DNA from 2 places in the Pontibacillus sp. ABV4_188 genome. Region 2 is predicted to be linked to the other one. Evidence: riboswitches for the same ligand, from Rfam matches in the RefSeq annotation. Region 2 holds a riboswitch; the other holds the start of a gene.
The links. Region 2 has a riboswitch for S-adenosylmethionine ahead of msrA (peptide-methionine (S)-S-oxide reductase MsrA). Riboswitches for the same ligand answer to the same signal wherever they lie in the genome.

Region 1 (3,417 bases), 550 kb from region 2:
CATGTGGATACCCTTATTTTCAACACCATCCGCATTTAACTACTTCAGCTAAAAGTTCTCATAAAAAAGCAAAGCCAGTAAGGCTTTGCTTAAGGGGTGGAGATTGCTGATGGGTATTGGTCTTTCAGACGTTCTCCTAGGTAGGTAGCGAGTTGGAGCATACCATATATGCCTGATACGGATTCGGCGTCTGAGTTGTAGTTGGTGTTTGTGTTTACATCGTACGTGTATACATTACCATTATGGTCCTGAATCGCTTCGATTCCGGCTACTTTAATGTTATTAGATGCAAGGAAAGCTTCGTAGGACTCAATGAGTGGATCTGAGTAGCCTTCTAGAATCTCAAATTTCGCACCGCCTGTTTCTTCTGTGCCGGTTGGGCAGTGTAGGTCATCAATGGTGCAGGCGTCTGCGGGGCATAGTTCAAAGCCTTCTGAGGTATCGACTTTCACGGCGTATAAGAACTTGCCGCCTACGAATTCGTGACGGACGATATATGGTTTTGGTGCTTCGATATACTGCTGGACAAGTGTGATGCCATCGACGGGTTCTTCAAAGGATTCGCCGTATACATATTCTTCAAGGGCTTTAATGGAGTGGAAGAGCTGTACGCCTTGCCCTTTACCAGCGCGGTTGTGTTTTGTAATAAATGGAGCAAGGTCAAGCTTTTTAGCTGCTTCTATTATTTGATCTTTACCAACAGCTGTAATCGTCTTTGGCGTGGTGATGCCTTCTTGATTTAATGCCATATACTGATTTACTTTACTGAGCTCAAGGCGTAGGGCGCGGCTGCCGTTCACAACGGTTCGACCGTGGCGTTCGAGCCAAGCTAGCACGGCTTCTGTGAATTCAGGTGCGAAGCGGTGATCTCTTGTGTGAGAAGAAGCGCTCATTCGGTTGTAGAAAATTCCTTCCGGTGGCTCTTCTGTTAGATCGACCGTTCCCTGGTCTAAGTGCCATAATTCAAACGGTAAGCCGAGCTCCTCCAGGCGTCCTGTTAAGTGATCGGTCCATTCGTCATTTTCATGTAATACATAAATCTTTGTCATTGTGGTACCTCCTTGAAGTGTGTGCGTTTTTCCTCTACGAGTGGCATAACGTCCCGGCTGAAGCGCTCCATCTCTTCTAGCTGCGGAGAGCATTGAAGGAGGAGTAGGTCGAGCCCAGCTTGTTCGTATTGTAAAATGCGATCAGCAATTTGATCTGGTGTGCCAATCAGTTTTGGACGCAGTCCCCGGTTTGAGACGGAGTAATCCTGCAGATCAACTTGCTGTTCAAGCTGTGACTTACTTGTGAAATCACTGTATCCAGCGTAAGCTCCAGAATCTTTTACATCTGTAATCCGGTTTAATTCCTGAAATGCTTCTTCTTCTGTATTGCGGCAAATGACGTAAGCGGCCATTCCGAAAGATTGGAACGGTTCTTGCCCGGCTTCACTGCGTCTTTCTTTCATATCATTGATCTTCGTCTTAATTTCATCGACCGTACCGCCATGCATGACATAGGCATCGCAATGATTGACGATCGTTTCTTTTCCACGTGGACTTTCACCACCTGCGTAAAGCTTAGGGTACGGTTTTTGAATAGGCTTCGGATGAAGGTGGGTGTTCTCGATGGAATAGAATTTACCGTTGTAGCTGACAGGTTCTTCTTCAGTCCAAAGGGATTTTAACACTCTTAGAAACTCATCGGTTCGATCATAGCGTTCATCGTGTGCCGTGAACGAGCCGCCGTATTGTTTGGCTTCTTCTTGCCACCAAGCGGATACGACATTTAAGGTGAAGCGGCCTCCTGAGATTTGATCAATATTCGCGGCCATTTTCGCTGTGACTGCTGCATTATGAAAATTAGGTCTGACTGCGGCCATAATCTCGGTTGTCTCCGTCACGGCAGCAAGCCCTGCCGCTGTTGTCCAGGCTTCTAAGGAATCCTGATCGGTTCCTTTTATATCATTTAAATACAACTCCGCAATAAGCGTTGTATCAAATCCTAACTGTTCCCCTCGTTGAATGACTTTCTTGGCATAGTCAAATGTTGGTGGCATGTTTTCATCCTCCACATTTCTAAGCCATCCTCCGAAAATCGGTAACCAATATCCATACCTCACCTGACTCAGCTCCTCTTTATAATAGTATATCAGATTAAACAACCCAAGTTACTTGGAATTAAACGTTACGCGTCCAATTTCCTTCTATATATATGAAGGAAGGTACTAAAAAACCCCCTCAACTTGTCCTTGAGACGAGATGAGAGGGTTCTGTGTACGAGTCCCGCTCTCTCATCTTTCAGGCTTTCACCTGCTTGGAATTGGCACGGTATTCGCATTAGAACCCGTTGCCGAGGTTTCAAAGGGCCAGTCCCTCCACCTCTCTTGATAAGAAGAGTTAATTTTCTAACTTTTTGTTGATCATTATTTTACGCTCTTATGATGGGAATGTCAACGAAATGTAATTCAAACCTTTCACCTTAAAATGACGTGTTCACATTTGGTGAATACCTATGATGATTCTAATGACCTAGGTCAAAAGGGGTCTTCCGTCCTGATTCGGGATGAGGGAATGTTTGCTAAACTAATACTAAGGAAATATTTTTGAATTTTCAGCATCTTTGTTAAGCACATACAACTAGTTCACTACGGTATGGGGGAATCAGGGTGCACATTGGGAGAAGAATTAAATACGTACGGCAATTACGAGGGTTATCACAGAGTGAACTTAGTGTTGGGGTAGTTTCATCTACTCACCTTAGCAATATCGAGTCAGGTAAGTACGTCCCATCTCAAGATATTCTTGTTCTTTTTGCAGACAAGCTTGAGGTAAATAAGGACTACTTGTGTGAATATGAAAAGCACGATCAGGCTTTCATTGATCAAATTATTGAGCTAAGAGATGCGGTTATTAAAGGGGACGGCTCTAGAGTAGAGAACCTGATACATCAATTGGAATCTCAGGAGGACAAAGTTGTTCAAGGTATGTACAGTGAACTCTTATATACGCTCATTAAAGGTGCCCATTTTATGAAAAAGGGGAGCCAATCAGAACAATTGATCTCGATTCATCTATTAGTAAACCTTTATATAAAAGAAGGGGAGAAGCTAGACGACCCAATACTCCTATCATTCTATGACTACTATTATGGGTTGTATCACTTTCAACACAACCATATTCAACAGAGCTTAAAGCACTATTATAGGCTTGTCGCACACACACAGGATGAATTAGAGAAGGGGTTGTTCTTCTATAATATCTCTTTGCTACATAAGCAGAACAGAGAGTACTATAAAGCGATTGAAGTAGCTAAAGAGTGTCTTGATGTGTTTCAGCAAAAGCTTGAATGGAATCAATTAGGCGAGACGTATAATATGATAGGAGTCATTCATTGGGATATGAATGAGTGTGAAACAGCGATGGAGTACCT
Region 2 (3,417 bases):
ATCCAATTGAACGGCCGAGAAGACAGCAATAAACAGTAAAATTAAGTCACCTGAAAGAGAACCACCTTCTACATAGATTAATAATCCGTAACCAATGATCGGCATACTCACTGCCACGTAAGAAAAGATTCTTGGTTTATGTAAGACACGTTGAAGAACAAAGAGCAAAATCCAAAACAATGCCAACTCCGTTCCATAAATCGACGAGCGAAAAAGAGCCCCATCTTGTAAAGATAAGGATAGCGCTGACAACATAGCTACACTATATGTCGAGGTCATCAACACATTTTTCTTTTTTACATCTTGTAAACGCATTTCCGTAACATTCATAAATACTGTACCTCCAGAAGATGTCTTTTTCTTTTTATCGACAGCTTAGAGCGTACAATTAAGAGAATATGGCAAATTTTGTAGAACACAAATTATGATATAGTTAGAAAGGAATTCCTCTTCTATGATCTCTAATACAGTAACCCTTATCCTATTAGCTATTGTTACATTTATTTTTGTATCATTAATGATTAGCTCCATAACCAACGGAATCACCCCAACCCCTACCCAACTAAGCGTGAAGCAAGAAGTTATAAGACAAGCAAAACCATACGATCCTTCTACAATTGCTGATTTTGGAGCTGGATGGGGAACAATGGCTTTTGCTTTTGCAAAAGAATTTAAAAGTGCTAAAGTGTACGCCTATGAAACATCCTTCATCCCATTCATTTATATGAAAGGAATGGTTCGTGTTAGAGGGGTCTCTAATGTAGTTGTCATTAAAAAAGATTTCCTTACCGTTTCCCCTGATCAATTCGACCTTATTTATTGTTACCTATATACCAAAGCTATGAGAGAACTTTCAATAACACTGCCTGACTATAGCGGAGTTGTTATTTCTAACACCTTTTCCTTACCTGGAATAACTCCCTCTTCTTCCGTTCAAGTCAGTTCATGGAATACGACGACGCCTATTTATATATACCTTACATAAAAGGAAACCTAAGTACAAACGACACCGTCTAAGAATAGATGCTAAAAGAACAAGTTAAAGGAAGGTGAGCAAGTGAAGACTACTTTTCTATTTATAGTTGGACTTACATTTGCGATCATTGGGTATTTTGAAAATACCACATGGTTTACGCTGATTTGTTATGCAGTTGCAGCTACATGCTTTATTATCCTAGCTTTAACAAAAATTAAGCTAGACAAAGAAAAAAGCGATACGAAACGTTATGAATAACGCTTTGTATCGCCTTTTTGAATGAGTATGTAACCTGCCACCTCAAACGGATGGTTAAGTTCCCGCAGTCGTATCGATTACGAGGTGGCATTAAAATTAAAGTATCATATGTTTTCAATAAATACAAGTCAGGCTGTCTTAGCCAATTCCGCAAGAAACAGAGCCATTCTTCTGAAGATACTTCTGATGGTACTCTTCAGCATCGTAGAAGTCTGTAACTTCATTAACTTCTGTAACAATCTCACTCTTGAAGATGCCTTTGTTGTTCCATTCCGTGATCTTATCAACTGCAATCGCTTGTTGGTCTTCTGTGGCAAAGATAACGGAACGATACTGAGAACCAACGTCTTCACCTTGACGATTACGTTGAGTAGGATTGTGACATTCAAAGAAATGGTCTACAAGTTCACTATAGGAAATCACGCTTGGATCAAATTCAACTTTCGTTGCTTCCGCATGACCCGTTCCCCCTGCTTTCACTTGTTGGTAAGAAGGGTTTGCAACCGTGCCTCCCATGAACCCAACGCGCGTCGCTTTCACACCTTTAATTCGTTCAAAATAAGCCTCTACTCCCCAAAAACATCCTGCTGCAAATACTGCTGTTGCCATTCTCATCTCTTCCTTTCTTAAAACGACACTTCTTTCTTCGAGAGTACGATCACGGCCTCTTACATATAGAAGAGCCCTCTCTTTTATCCAAGAAAGGGCTCGTAAGTGTATATCCGTACGATCCTCTCATCTTCCAAGAACATATTGTTCCTGCAGGAATTGGCACCGTTCTCGTCGATTGTATACATCGACTGGATGGTTGCCGGGCATCAAAGGGCCAGTCCCTCCGCCTCTCTGGATAAGAAGTTTATCGCTATTTGAATTTTATGTTATCCCAAATCATACATGATCTCATTAGCGAAGTAAAGTGGTAAGCACCTATTTTTTTCGATCGTTAAAATTTTCTGATAATATATGATATGATAGGCTTACTTGCTACGCAAGCTTTTATCAACTTTTGTATCCTCATTATATAAAGTGGACATCGCTTTTATGCATGACCATTAGACTTTTTATGAATAATGAGGTCTTCATTATAGGGCGGACTCCCTTACATAATGTCCCATTAAATAGTAAAGGAGTTTTTTCAAAATGGTTAAAGCAATTTCAACAAACAACGCACCAGAAGCAATCGGCCCTTACTCTCAGGCAATTGACCTTGGACAGATCGTATTCGTATCGGGACAAATCCCACTAAACCCTAGCACGATGGAAATTGTTTCAGACGATGTGAGCGAACAAACGACACAAGTGATGAAGAACGTTGGAGCGATCCTAGAAGAAGCAGGCCTTAACTACGCGCATATTGCTAAAGCGAATATTTATCTTGCTTCTATGGAAGACTTCCAAACGGTAAATGAAATCTATGCCAGCTTCCTTCAAGAACCTTACCCAGCACGAGCTGCCATTGAAGTCAGTCGTCTGCCCAAAGACGTTAAAGTCGAAGTAGAAGTAATCGCCCACCGCTCAGACGCTTAATGCATCCGCAATTGTTTGAGGAACGTTTCCGTCGGCTTTAGTAGAGCATAAGGTGGGCCTGGAAATCACTCGCTTTCCGCGGGCGAGCTGTCGAGCTTCCTCGTTCGCTTCGCTCTCTGCGGGATCTCGTCTAGCTCTCTCTCCCGCAGGAGTCTCGCAATTTCCAGGCCCACCTTCACCAAAAAAGGAGAGACGGAAACTTGCCATATATGGGAGGAGAGGGGCTTAAGATCACCTGTAATAAGCGGTCCGTTCATCCAACTCACGTCAGGGCTTGCTGTGGGACGACGAGACTCCCGCGGGGTGAGGAGCCTAGGTAAGACCCCGGACGGAGCGTCAGCGAAGGAGGAGGCTTACCAGCTCCCCGCAGGAAAGCGAGTTGTCCCACAGCAAGCCCTATCCCCAATATGGTAGAGGACCACCCCTACCTTAATATTGCATAAACAAGGGCCACCTTTTTAGGTGGCCCTTCTTTATTAGCGTGCGTTTTCGTCCATATGGACAAATGGCAAGTCAGTGTCGACTTCGCCATAGATGCGGGAGATGTCCAGGTCATTTCCTTGCAACCAGTCAGCAAAGTCAAATTCGACAGGTTCTCTGTCACCGCCAAGGGCCATCCAGGCTGTAAGACTCTTCGGGAAGTAGGCGGAGGTATG

Region 1: linked by a shared signal. The riboswitch ahead of ACYX4O_RS04945 (LLM class flavin-dependent oxidoreductase) and the one ahead of msrA (peptide-methionine (S)-S-oxide reductase MsrA) in region 2 are both predicted to bind S-adenosylmethionine.

What each region holds. Positions count from the first base shown of each region.
Region 1 covers NZ_CM149975.1:972,483-975,899, forward strand. The annotation lists gene ACYX4O_RS04940 (ATP-grasp domain-containing protein) at 90-1,049, opposite strand; gene ACYX4O_RS04945 (LLM class flavin-dependent oxidoreductase) at 1,046-2,107, opposite strand; SAM riboswitch class I at 2,276-2,381, opposite strand; gene ACYX4O_RS04950 (helix-turn-helix domain-containing protein) at 2,654-3,417, shown strand, end outside.
Region 2 covers NZ_CM149975.1:424,703-428,119, reverse strand. The annotation lists gene ACYX4O_RS02285 (methyl-accepting chemotaxis protein) at 1-330, opposite strand, end outside; gene ACYX4O_RS02280 (hypothetical protein) at 455-985, shown strand; gene ACYX4O_RS02275 (hypothetical protein) at 1,058-1,234, shown strand; gene msrA (peptide-methionine (S)-S-oxide reductase MsrA) at 1,373-1,843, opposite strand; SAM riboswitch class I at 1,967-2,088, opposite strand; gene ACYX4O_RS02265 (RidA family protein) at 2,375-2,761, shown strand; gene ACYX4O_RS02260 (C45 family autoproteolytic acyltransferase/hydolase) at 3,238-3,417, opposite strand, start outside.